DNA from 4 places in the Halomonas sp. PGE1 genome. Region 2 is predicted to be linked to each of the others. Evidence: predicted binding sites of a transcription regulator. Region 2 holds the regulator's gene; each other region holds the start of a gene.
The links. Region 2 encodes FNR, which switches genes on or off when oxygen is low (the NO sensors DNR and NnrR bind a similar motif). Its sites were predicted from a motif close to TTGATNTANATCAA; they were not measured.
Positions count from the first base shown of each region.

Region 1: HIR79_RS13790 (OmpW/AlkL family protein) is a predicted target of FNR. The motif match lies at 1,020-1,033, and genes of this name have one in related genera.
Region 3: HIR79_RS11415 (cytochrome ubiquinol oxidase subunit I) is a predicted target of FNR. The motif match lies at 2,125-2,138, and genes of this name have one in related genera.
Region 4: HIR79_RS16440 (ferredoxin reductase family protein) is a predicted target of FNR. The motif match lies at 1,844-1,857, and genes of this name have one in related genera.

Region 1 is NZ_CP053032.1:2,917,213-2,920,302, reverse strand. It holds gene HIR79_RS13795 (YqcC family protein) at 1-63, shown strand, start outside; gene HIR79_RS13790 (OmpW/AlkL family protein) at 273-920, opposite strand; gene HIR79_RS13785 (OmpW/AlkL family protein) at 1,124-1,708, opposite strand; gene HIR79_RS13780 (OmpW/AlkL family protein) at 1,923-2,534, opposite strand; gene HIR79_RS13775 (hypothetical protein) at 2,814-3,090, shown strand, end outside.
Region 2 is NZ_CP053032.1:1,105,197-1,108,286, reverse strand. It holds gene hemN (oxygen-independent coproporphyrinogen III oxidase) at 121-1,443, shown strand; gene fnr (fumarate/nitrate reduction transcriptional regulator Fnr) at 1,541-2,284, shown strand; gene ttcA (tRNA 2-thiocytidine(32) synthetase TtcA) at 2,399-3,090, opposite strand, start outside.
Region 3 is NZ_CP053032.1:2,407,074-2,410,163, forward strand. It holds gene cydB (cytochrome d ubiquinol oxidase subunit II) at 1-470, opposite strand, end outside; gene HIR79_RS11415 (cytochrome ubiquinol oxidase subunit I) at 474-1,892, opposite strand; gene HIR79_RS11420 (calcium/sodium antiporter) at 2,281-3,090, opposite strand, start outside.
Region 4 is NZ_CP053032.1:3,502,821-3,505,910, reverse strand. It holds gene HIR79_RS16445 (PhoX family protein) at 1-1,739, opposite strand, end outside; gene HIR79_RS16440 (ferredoxin reductase family protein) at 1,942-3,090, shown strand, end outside.

The DNA.
Region 1 (3,090 bases), 1.8 Mb from region 2:
GTCGAGCGGCAGATGCTGATCCAGGCCGTGGCGTCGGTCGACCGGCTGGTCACCGAGAACTGAGGCCTTGGTGGCCTGTGGCCTTGCGGCTGCCACAGGCGCGGCGCGACCAGGGTCCAGTTGAAGAACGCGCCCACGAGCAGGCCGATGCCGATCCAGGCCGAGCCCAGACTTGGGGGCTCGGTGGAGCGGTGGTGGTGGCGGGAGGATTTCGCCCCTGCCAACGCAGCGAGGCCCGCCACTGGCGGGCCTCGTCATGGTGCGAAGGAAGATCAGAAACGGTAGCTGATGCCGCCCATCACCACCAGGGGGTCGATTTTGATCGTTCCGACGTCAACGCCTTCGATCTTAGCGTCGGTATCGATATCGATATACCAAGCGGCGGCGTTGAGCGCCCAGTTGTCGTTGATCAGCAGGTCCACGCCCACCTGACCGGCGGCGCCCCAGGAGCTGGAGAGATCAAGGTCCAGGCCAATGTCGGTTTTTTCGCTGGAGAAGCGGGTGTAGTTGACGCCCACGCCCACATAGGGCTGTACCAGGGCCGCGGTGCCGCCCAGCGGGTAGTACTGCACGGTCAGAGTCGGCGGCAGATGTTTGGTAGAGCCGCCAGTCACGCCATCGACTTGGAAGTCGTGCTTGAAGGGCAGGGCTGCCAGCAGCTCGACACCGACGTTATCGTGGAAGCGGTAGCCCAGAGTAAAGGCAAAGCCCGTGTCATCTTCCACATTGACGCCATAGGAGGAAAGTGAGGGGTCAAGGCCAGCCAAGTTGAGTTCACCGTTATCACTCTTCGGCGCCACCTTGGCCACGCCCAGGCGGGCAAAGAAGTCGCCGGCGCCGTAGGCCAGGGCCTGGGTGCTGGTGGTGAAGGCGGCGGCGGCCAGGCCGGCGGCCAGCAGGGCGGGGAGGGGTTTGCGCATGGAGGCAACTCCTTGTTGATGCTGTTGGGCATTGACAGGTGACAGTGCTTGGCCTGCCAGGGGATGTCGCCAGTGTAATCAGTCCGCCTGGTGGCGTTCTTGACCCAGAGCAAGAGTCGTTCGGTACAACTTTCCGGCCACCAGACGGCAAGACGCCGGGCCAGGGCCCGGCGTCTTGGGTCAGCGGCGGCTTCGTCAGGCGATCAGAAGCGCAGGGTCACGCCGCCGCCGATGGTCATCGGGTCCACCTTGGCGGTGCCGATGCGCTCGCCGTCCACGGAGATCCGCGAGTCCACGTCGGCGTAGTTGGCGAAGCCGTTGAGCATCAGGTTGTCGGTGATGGCGAGATCCACGCCCACCTGGCCCACGGCGCCATAGCTACGGCGGGCGTCCACGCCCTCCGGCTCGCCGGAGAAGCGGGTGTAGTTGAGGCCGGCGCCCACGTAGGGCTGCACGCGGGAGTCCAGGCCGCCCAGCGGGTAGTAGTTGACCAGCAGGTTGACCGGCATCCGGTCGATGGTGTTGCCACCGTCGATGGTGTGCTCGATCTTCTCGGAGCTGTTGAGCTCCACGCCGATCTTGTCGTGGAACAGGTAGCCGGCGCCGAAGGTAAAGCCGGTCTCGCCGCTGCTGACGCCGTCGAGCACGCCGTTGTCGGAGCGGGTGTCGGACTTGGCGAAGCCGCCGCGCACGAAGGTGTCGCCGGCGCTGTAGGCCAGGGCGGCCTGGCTGGCGAAGGCGCAGCTGGCAGCGATGGCGGCGGCGGTGATCAGTCGAGTGGTACGCATGTCAGGATCCTCCTGTTGCTTCACGCAAGAGCCTAGCCGGAACGCCCGGTGGCTTGTGACGAAAGCATTATAGGAAACACTGTTTCCAAATGTCCCGTCACGAGTGGTCAAGAATTGTGAAAGTTCTTATCACCGCGGGTCGAGCGAGAAGGAGAAGTGCAGACACGACGGCGCCGGGCAGGTGCCCGGCGCCGTGGCAGAAGATAGGTAGGAATCAGAAGCGGTAGGTGATGCCGCCACCGATGGTCATGGGGTCGATCTTGGCCTCGCCGATCTTGTCGCCTTCGAGCCGCACGTCCGCCGAGACATCGGCATAGCTCACAAAGCCATTGAGCATCACGCCCTGGGCCACGGCGAGATCCACGCCCAGCTGGCCGATGGCGCCATAGCTGCGGCGCACGTCGATCGGCAGAGGGGTATCTTCGCCGGAGAAGCGGGTGTAGTTGAGGCCGGCGCCCACGTAGGGCTGCACGCGTGAGTCCATGCCGCCCAGCGGGTAGTAGTTGACCAGAAGATTGATCGGCATCCGATCGACGCTGCCGAACTCACCGCCGCCGAGAGTCAGGTCGTGCTCGAACTTTTCGGAGCTGTTCAGTTCTATCCCCAGTTTGTCGGTGAAGAGATAGCCGAGACCATAGGTAAAGCCGCTGGCACTGCTAACCCCCAAGTCTAACTCGGCGGCCTGGCCGTTGTCTGAACGCGTGTCTGTCTTTGCGTAGCCGCCGCGCACAAAGATATCGCCCGCCTGGTAGGCCAGGGCCGCCTGGCTGGCGACGAGGCCCCCGGCGGAGAGCAGGGCGGCAGTGAGAAGGAAGTGCTTTTTCATCAGGGTATCCTCGCATCGATCATGGGCGTCACAGGCCCGAGGGGTTTTTCTTGTACATTCTGACTATAGAAAAACATTTGGTAGAAGTCTTGTAAAGATTTTGGATGGCCGTGATAGACCCTGATGGTCGGCATCACGGGAGATTTCGGCGGTGGCGACGGGGCACAGGCGCGGGCCTTGCTGTACAAGATTTTTCGCGCTGCGGAATCGACGGTTCGCGCTCCGGGCGGAAATCGTCTTGACTTGAGGGAGGACAAGGAGAAGCCAGGGGGAAGACCCATGCGGATTGCCCAGCGCCTGAGTCGCGCGAGGTGGGAGCCCGAAATTTCGCTGCTGGTCGCGGCATTTCTGGCGGTCTGGCTGCTGCTGCAGCCGGCATTGATCCAGGGACTGCCATTCATGCTGAGGCTGCCGGCCATCCTGCTCGGGCTGTGGGCCCTGGGCGCCGCCTTCCTGCGCCCGCTGGCGCTGCAGGCCCCGCGCCGCCGGGGTCATCGGCTGCTGTCGCCGCCCTGGAGCCTGGTGGCGCTCGCGCTGTTTGCCCTGCTGCTTGTGG
Region 2 (3,090 bases):
CCGGCGTCTAGCCGCCCTAGCATGGAGAGCACATCCATAGCCGGGAGCGCCGTCATGCCCGTTCAGGCGAAACGCAACGATCGCGCCGGGCCATCCTGGACTGCCGGAGGCAGGCCCTCGATGCAGTACCATGACCACGACGGATCGCACTACCTCACCTACCCCGACGCCGCCCGCCTGGCGACGGGGGACGGCCCCGCGGCGCTGACCCGGGCCCTGGCCGAGCGCTCCCCCGGCGCGCCGCTGGCGCTGCACGTGCGCCTGCCCTTCTGCCGGCAGGCCTGTCGCTTCTGCGCCTCCCAGCGGGTGCCCTCACGGGACAGCCGCCAGGCCGAGCCCTACCTCACGCGGCTCGACCGCGAGATGGTGCTGGTGAGCCGCCTGCTGGGCCGCCTCCCGGCCGTGCAGCGCCTGCACTGGGGCGGCGGTGCCCCCGCCTTCCTCTCGCTGGACCAGATGGGCGACCTGTTCGACCGCCTCGACGCCCGCTTCGGGCTGTCCGGCGCCCGAGGGCGCGACTTCAGCATCGAGATCGACCCCCGCGAGGCCGATGTCTTCACCCTGCGCCACCTTCAGGCGCTGGGCTTCAACCGCCTGAGCCTCGGCGTCCAGGAGCTCGACCTGCGCGTCCAGAAGGCGATCAACCGGGTCCAGCCCCGGGTGCTGACCGAGTCCCTGGTGGACGAGGCCGAACGCCTCGGCTTCCACTCCCTCAACCTCGACCTGATCGTGGGCCTGCCGCTGCAGACCCCCCGGGGCTTCGGCGAAACCGTGGAGCAGGTGATCGCCATGACCCCGGCGCGCATCACCCTGCGCCGCTACGCCCACCTGCCGGAGCGCTACCGCCCCCAGCGCGAGATCGACGCCGAGGATCTGCCCGACGCCGCCACCCGGCTGGCGATCCTCGAGGCGGCTCGCGAGCGGCTAGATGACGCCGGCTACGTGCACATCGGGCTCGGCCAGTTTGCCCGCCCCGATGACAGCCTGGCCCAGGCCCTGGGGGAGGGTCGCCTGGCCCGCGGCCTGCAGGGCTACACCCACTACCCGCCCGGCGACCAGCTCGGCCTCGGGGTCGCCGCCCTCAGCCGGGTCGGCGATACCCTGGCCCGCAACGCCCTGAGCCTGGCCGACTACGAGGCGGCGCTGGACGCCAGCCAGCTGCCCGCCAGCGCCGGCTACCGGCTGGACGCGGTCGAACGCCTGCACCGGGATGCCATCGAGGCGCTCGCCTGTCGCCGCGAGCTGGATCTGGCCGCACTCTCGCAGGCCCATGGGCTCGACGCCGGCGCGGCCCTGGCCGGTGCCCTCGAGCGCCTCGCCCCCTTCTGCCGGGCGGGGCTGCTCGAGCGCCACGGCCAGTGCCTGCGGGTAACCCCCGACGGGCTCTGGGGCCTGACCCACCTGCTCGCCGCCTTCGATCCCCAGGCCACCCCGGTGGCGTAAGCCAGGCCGGGCGGGCCTACCTCCTTGGAGGTGGTTTGCCCTGCCCGAAGTTTCCTCCATAATGGTCGACATGATCATGATCAAGGAGGAGGCGGCCATGCCCGATAGCCTGACCGGACGGCGGCGCTCTGTACTGCACGAGACTCGCTGCCAGACCTGCAGCCTGAGTTCGCTCTGCCTGCCGCTGGCCCTCGAGGTTCAGGACATGGACCAGTTCGACGCCATCATCCGACGGCGCGCGCCCCTCAAGAAGGGCGAGACCCTGTTCCGCCAGGACAGCCCCTTCACCAGCGTCTATGCGGTGCGCTCGGGCAGCCTCAAGCAGGTGACCACCGAGGGCAGCGGCGACGACCAGCTAACCAACTTCTACCTGCCCAGCGAACTGGTGGGGCTGGACGGCATCGACGAGGAGCAGTATCCCGGCACGGTCGTGGCCCTGGAGACCACCACCGTGTGCGAGATCCCCTTCGATCGCCTGGACCAGCTGTCGGAGTCCCTGCCCGAGCTACGCGGCCAGCTCTATCGCAGCATGAGCAAGGAGCTGCGCGACGACCGCCGCATGATGCGCCTGCTCTCTCGCAAGACTGCCGACCAGCGCCTGGCCAGCTTCTTCACCAGCCTCTCCGACCGCTTCCGCCGGCGCGGCTACTCCCCCTACAGCTTCCGGCTCTCCATGTCCCGGGCCGATATCGGCAACTACCTGGGCCTGGCGGTGGAGACCGTCAGTCGCATCCTGGGCCGCTTCCAGAGCCAGGGCCTGGTGGAGGTCTCGGGCCGCGAGGTGCATATCCTCGACCTGGAGTCACTGATCCTGGTCGCCGAGGAGGAAGGGGCCAAGTAGCCCCGGGCCGCCTGGCCTGAACCCCTCACACAGAAACCCCCATCAGGCGAGTGCCCGATGGGGGTTTCTGGTTGTCGAGCCATGAGTTCCCGAACCCTGGCGCCGGTGTCGGGGCTACTCGTTCAGCAGTTCGATGCGGCTGGCCTGCCGCCGCGCCTGCGCCTCCTCGAGCCCGGCGAAGTCGAACAGCTCGCGGTCGGCCAGCTGCGACGGTGCCACGTTGGTCACCGCCTTGAACATGCTCTCCAGGCGCCCGGGGTGCTTCTTCTCCCATTCGGCGAGCATCTCCTTGACCACCTGGCGCTGCAGGTTGGGCTGGGAACCGCACAGGTTGCAGGGGATGATCGGGAAAGCCATCAGCCGGGCAAACTCGGCGATATCCGCCTCGCGGCAGTAGGCCAGCGGGCGGATCAGGATGTTCTTGCCGTCGTCGGAGAGCAGCTTGGGGGGCATGGCCTTGAGGCTGCCGCCGAAGAAGAGGTTGAGGAACAGCGTCTCGAGGATGTCCTCGCGATGGTGGCCCAGGGCAATCTTGGTGGCGCCGATCTCCTCGGCGAAGCCGTAGAGGGAGCCGCGGCGCAGCCGCGAGCAGAGCGCGCAGGTGGTCTTGCCCTCCGGCGTCTTCTCCTTGACCACCGAGTAGGTGTCGCGCTCGAGGATATGGTACTCGACGCCGATGGACTCGAGGTACTCGGGCAGCACCTGCTCGGGGAAACCGGGCTGCTTCTGGTCGAGGTTGACCGCCACCAGCGAGAAGTCGATCGGGGCGTTGCGCTGCAGGCTGCGCAGGATCGAGAGCAGGGTGT
Region 3 (3,090 bases), 1.3 Mb from region 2:
GTCAGCCAGTCCAGGGCGCCGCCCACGTAGGTGAAGTCCTCCACGGCGAAGCCCTGGATATAGGCCCCTACCACGGCGCCCTGGGCAAAGGCGGCCACCGCCGAGCCCCAGCAGAAGGCACGGTTCCACCAGTGCCGGTTGCGGCGCGACTTGAAGCGGAACTCGAAGGCCACCCCGCGGAAGATCAGCCCCGCCAGCATCAGGAAGACGCCGATATAGAGGGCGGGCAGGAACACCGAGTAGACCAGCGGGAAGGCGCCCAGCAGGCCCGCCCCGCCCAGCACCAGCCAGGTCTCGTTGCCGTCCCACACCGGGGCCACCGAATTCATCATCACATCCCGGGAGGCCTCGTCCGGGGCGAAGGGATAAAGGATCCCGAGCCCCAGGTCGAAGCCGTCCATCACCACGTACATGATCACCCCGAAGCCGATGATCAGCGCCCAGATCAATGAAAGATCAAACATCTCCATGGCCTATCTCCTCCAGGTGGGCGAGGCGTCATGCTCGAAGGGGGTATGGGCGGCGGAAAGCGGGCGCTTGGGGCGGTGCACCTCGCCCTCCACGCTGTCGCGCTCGTCCTCGGGGAGCATTCCCTGGCGCACCACTCGGGTGAGGTAGTAGACCCCGGCCCAGAACACCACTGCGTAGACCGCCACGTAGCCCACCAGGGTGAAGAGCGCCATGCCGCCGGTGAGCGACGGCGTGAGCCCCTCGGCATGGCTCAGCATGCCGTAGACCAGCCAGGGGGCGCGGCCCACCTCGGTGACGATCCAGCCCGCCAGCACCGCGATGAAGGGGGTCACGCTCATCAGCCGCAGCGTCTGCAGGAAGCCGCGGTGTTCGTAGAGCCGCCCGCCGCGGCGCAGCCAGAGCCCGGCGAGAGCGACGCCGATCATCACAAAGCCCAGGCCCACCATGACACGGAACGCCCAGAAGACGATCCACACCGGCGGCTGCTCCTCCGGGGGTACCTCGCTGATGCCGGGCACCACGCCGGCCGGGTCATGCTTGAGGATCACGCTGGCCAGGCTCGGGATGCCGATCTCGAAGCGGTTGGTCTGGGCCTCCTGGTCGGGAATCGCGAAAAGCAGCAGCGGGACATTGCCGCGGGTCTCCCAGTTGCCCTCCATGGCCGCCACCTTGGTGGGCTGGTGCTCCAGGGTATTGAGGCCGTGGAAGTCGCCTACCACCGCCTGAGTGGGGGTCAGCACCAGCAGCAGCCACAGGCACATGGAGAGGGCCCGGCGGTTGGCCTCCACGTCACGCCGGATCAGCAGGTACCAGGCGCTGACCCCGGCCACCACGAAGGCACCGGTCAGGAAGGAGGCCATCACCATATGGGCGAAGCGCCAGCCGAAAGAGGGGTTGAAGATCGCCGCCATCCAGGAGGTGACATGGAAGCTGCCGTCGATGAGCTCTACCCCCGCGGGGGTCTGCATCCAGCTGTTGGCCGAGAGGATCCAGAACGATGAGATGAAGGTACCGAAGGCGACCATACAGGCTGCGAAGAGATGCACCCCCTGGGGCACCTTGCCGCGGCCAAAGAGCAGCACGCCGAGGAAGGCCGCCTCCAGGAAAAAGGCCGTGACCACCTCATAGCTGAGCATGGGCCCGAGGAAGTTGGCCGACGCCTGGGCGAAGTTGCTCCAGTTGGTGCCGAACTGGAAGGACATCACGATGCCCGACACCACCCCCATGCCGAAGACCACAGCGAAGACCTTGGTCCAGAAGAGGGCCAGACGATCCCAGACGGGGTTCTCGGTCCGATAGAAGAGCCCGTGCAACAGGGCGATATAGGACGCCAGCCCGATGGTGAAGACCGGGAAGATGGCGTGAAAGGAGACCACGAAGGCGAATTGCAATCGTGATAGCAGCAGCGGATCCAGTTCCATGACGCATGCCTCGATACGGGATATTGAGTCGAGCATGTCGCAAGGGATGCGGGCGCACCTAACGGTGCTTGTTATGCCTCTGACGCCGTCGCGGCGCCATGACGCACTCCACCTGGACACCAGGTCAATGCCGGCACGCAGACGAAAATCGCGCGACCGGAAAGGGAATCGATGACCTTTATTGATGCATTTTCATTGAGTCATCCATACCGACCGCCATAATGCCGAAAAGTTGATCTGGATCAGGCGTGTCCCATTGTCGCACTGCCTGTCTCGACCTCGGCTCCCTCCCAAGAGACGGATGCAGGAGCCCGTCGCCGGGCCTCGTTCCGGCCTCGGCTTCTGCCCTCGCTGGGGGCTGCGACCCAGCGGCACGCCCCCGCGGCAACTAGCCTGTGCCGCCCAGCACCAGGCGCACCAGCCAGGCCGTATAGATGAGGTACATGGTCAGCAGCACCCCGCCTTCCAGGCGGTTGATGCGGCCTGCCCGGCCGCGCCAGCCGAGGGCGAAGACCGCCATCAACACGGTCATGGCCGCCATCAAGCTCCAGTCACGCAGCAGTACCTCGGCGCCCACCTGGATGGGGTGGATCACCGCAGCGAGCCCCACCACTCCCAGGGTATTGAAGAGGTTCGAACCCACCACGTTGCCGAGCACCAGGTCGTGCTCGCGACGCCGCAGGGCGCTGATGGAGGAGGCAAGCTCGGGCAGGGAGGTGCCCACCGCTACCACGGTCAGGCCGATGATCAGGTCACTGACGCCCAGGCCCTGGGCGATGGACACCGCTCCCCACACCAGGATGCGCGAGCTGACCACCAGCAGCACCAGGCCGATGCCGGTCCAGACGAGGCCGGCGCGAAGCGACATCGGGTGTTCCGCCAGGCTCTCCTCGGTATCGGCACCCAGGGGGTCGGCGCCATCGCGGCGCGCACGGAAGATGCTGGCGCCGATGAAGAGCGCCAGCAGCGCCAGCAGAAGCGCCCCCTCCAGGCGCCCCACTACGCCGCCCCACATCAACAGCGCCGAGAGCAGGGTCGCCGCGCCCAGAATGGGCAGCTCGCGACGCACCACGGTGGAATGCACCGCCAGGGGCGAGATCAACGCCACCAGACCGAGGATCAGGCCGATGTTGGCGATATTGGAGCCGTAGGCGTTGCCCAGCGCCAGGCCGGGATTGCCCTGGCCCGCCGCCAGCGC
Region 4 (3,090 bases), 1.5 Mb from region 2:
CCGGTGTTCATTACCGACTCGCTGATATCGGTCTGGATCCACACCCGGCGGTCGGCGTCGATCCACAGGCCGTCGGGGCTGGCGAAGATGGCGTCCTGGTCCAGGGGCTCGCCGGCGAGGTCGCGGCTGTCGTCGCCGTCCCCGGCCAGCACGAAGAGGTCCCAGGCGAAGCGGGTGCCGGCGTGGCTGCCCTCTTCCTGCCAGCGGATGATGTGCCCGAAGTGGTTCTCGGCGCGGGGGTTGGCGGCGTCCTCGTCGCCCGCCTCGCGGCGGGTGTTGTTGGTCAGGGTGAAGTAGACCTGGCCGGTGGCCGGGTCCACCGCGCCCCACTCGGGGCGATCCATCCTCGTGGCGCCGGCCTGGTCGGCGGCGGCGCGGGTGTTGACCAGGATATCGGCGAGATCCGCGAAGCCGTTCTCCGGGGTGAGGCCGTTCTCGCCCGGGGCCAGGGCGAGCCACTCGCCGCGGCCATCCTCGTGGAACCTGGCCACGTAGAGGGTGCCCTCGTCGAGCAGGGAGCCGTCGGCAGTGGCGGCGTGGTAGGGGCGGGCGGAGACGAACTTGTAGATGTACTCGAAGCGGGCGTCGTCGCCGGAGTAGGCCACCACCGGCTGGCCCTCCACCGCCGGGGCGAAGATCACCCCCTCGTGGGCGAAGCGGCCCAGGTGGGTGCGCTTGACCGGGGTGGCTGCCGGGTCCATGGGGTCGATCTCCACCATCCAGCCGAAGGCGTGGGGCTCGTTGCGGTAGTCCTCGGTGGGAGAGGCGCCGCGGCTGCTGGCGTCGAAGCGCACGTACTGGTCGGCACCGCTCGCCGCCCGGTGCCACTGGTAGCGGCCGGTGTCGCGGGTCTGGATGCCGTAGCGGGCCTGACGGCGATCGATCTCGGCGTCTGCGTTGGCGAAGTAGCCGGCCCAGTTCTCCTCGGCCGCCAGGTAGGTGTTCCAGGGGGTGACGCCGTGGGCGCAGTTGTTGAGGGTGCCGCGGGTCATGGTGCCGTCCGGGCTGTACTTCGTCACCACATGCTCGGTGCCGGCCACCGGGCCGGCCAGGCGCATCGGGGTCAGGCCGGTGATGCGGCGGTTGCGGGCGTCCTCCACCACCTGCCACTGGCCGCTGTCGTCCTCGCGGATGCGCACCACGCTGACGCCGTGGGCGTTGAGCTCCTTGAGCACCTGGTCGTCGTCGCGGCTGCCGTCGGCGTTCTGGGGGAAGCCGTTGCGATCCAGGGCGAGGCCCGCGGCGGCCGCGTGCAGGAAGCGCGGCTCCACGTACTCGTGGTTCATCACCAGCAGGCCGTCCCGGGAGCTGCCCTCCAGCGGGAAGAAGTGCATGCCATCGTGGTGGCTGCCCACCTGGTGGGCCTGGGCCTCGCCGCTGGCGCCAGGCGACCAGGCGGGCATGTTGCCGCTGATCGGGGTGCCCATGGGCAGGATGGCGCTGACCCGGTAGCCCTCGGGCACCACCACGCTGTCGGCGGCGCTGACCGGCACGGCCTTGAAGCCGAGGGAGGGAGCCGCGGCCCTGCCGCCGCCGGCGGCGAAGGCGCTGCCGAAGGGCAGGCTGGTGGCCATGGCGCCGGCCACGGCGGCGGCGAGGCTGCCTCGCAGCATGGCGCGGCGGCTGATGCGGGCCTCGAGGATATCGCCGAAGTAGCCGTTGGCGGAGGGGTTGCTCATGGGCTCGTCGCCGTCGGCGAGAACGGTGTCGACGTGGCCGGGATGCTGGTGCTGGGTCATGGGGGCTCTCCACGGATGAGGATGGGTATCTCGGTGGGAGAGCTTGCCCCGGCGGGGTTACATCAGCGTGTATGAATGAAGTCGGTTCGATGACGGCTGCGTGGCTGATCCGAATCAAGTGTCCGTCGGTTAAAGGCCAGTGAGCTTGAAGGCTGGCGCCGATCGACGACACTGACAGTCAGTCGGTGAAAGGGGAGGGAGCATGCAACGACGGCTGAAAGCGGGCGATATCGTGCTGATCGCGGCACTGCTGCTGCCGCTTGCGGTGGCGCTGCCGCGGTTGGGTGGGCTCGCCGGCCCGCCCGAGCTGTGGCTCACCTGGGTAGGGAAGGTAACCGGCATCCTGGGGCTCGCCATGATGCTGCTGGCCGGGGCGGTGAGCTGCCGGGTGCCGGGCTTCGATCGTCCCTTCGGGGGGCTGGCGCGGCTCTGGCGCCTGCACCACTGGCTGGGCTTTGCCGCCTTCATCCTGGTGATGGTCCACGCCCTGGCGCTGGGGCTCGCCGCGGTGCCGGCCTCCCTGGACGCCGCGGTGGCGACCCTCTTTCCGCCGCTCTCCCATGGGGCCATCTGGCTCGGCTGGCTGGCCTGGACGGCGCTGGTGGTCTTCCTGGCGCCCACCTTCGACTTCTTCGGTCAGCCCCACTACCAGCGCTGGAAGCGCCTGCACCTGGTCTCCGCGGCGGCGCTGCTGCTGGGGCTCTGGCACGCCCTGCTGCTGGCCGGCGAGGCCTGGCCCTGGTGGCTGCTCGGCATCGCCGGGCTCGGCGCCATCGCCTGGCGCAAGGGCTTGGCGCCCGGGCGGCGCCATCCCTATCGCGTCGAGGAGGTGGTGCCCCTGGCCCGGGGCGTGGTGGAACTGGTGTTGCGCCCCGAGGGTGGCGGCATCCGCCACGAGGCGGGGCAGTTCGTCTACCTCTCGCCGCTGGACGAGACCCTTTCCGCCGGGCGCGGCGAGGAGCACCCCTACACCATCGCCTCGGCGCCCGCGGATGGGCGCCTGCGCATCGGTATCAAGGACCTGGGCGACGCCAGCCATGCCCTGCAGACGGTGACCCCCGAGACCCGGGTGCTGATCGAGGGCCCCTACGGGGAGTTCTTCGGGCGGCGTTTCCCCGAGCGTGACATGCTCTGGCTGGGGGGCGGCATCGGCATCACCCCCTTCGTGGGCGGCGCCCGCGACCTGGCCTCCGGGGCCGAGGTGGCGGGTCGGGTCCAGCTGATCTATCTGGCCAGAGACGAGTCCCGGGCCTACTACCGGGAGGAACTCGAAGAGATCGCCGGGCGGGTCGAGGGGTTCACCTTCACCCGGCACTACTCCCGGGAGCAGGGGCGCATGACCGAAGCCTTC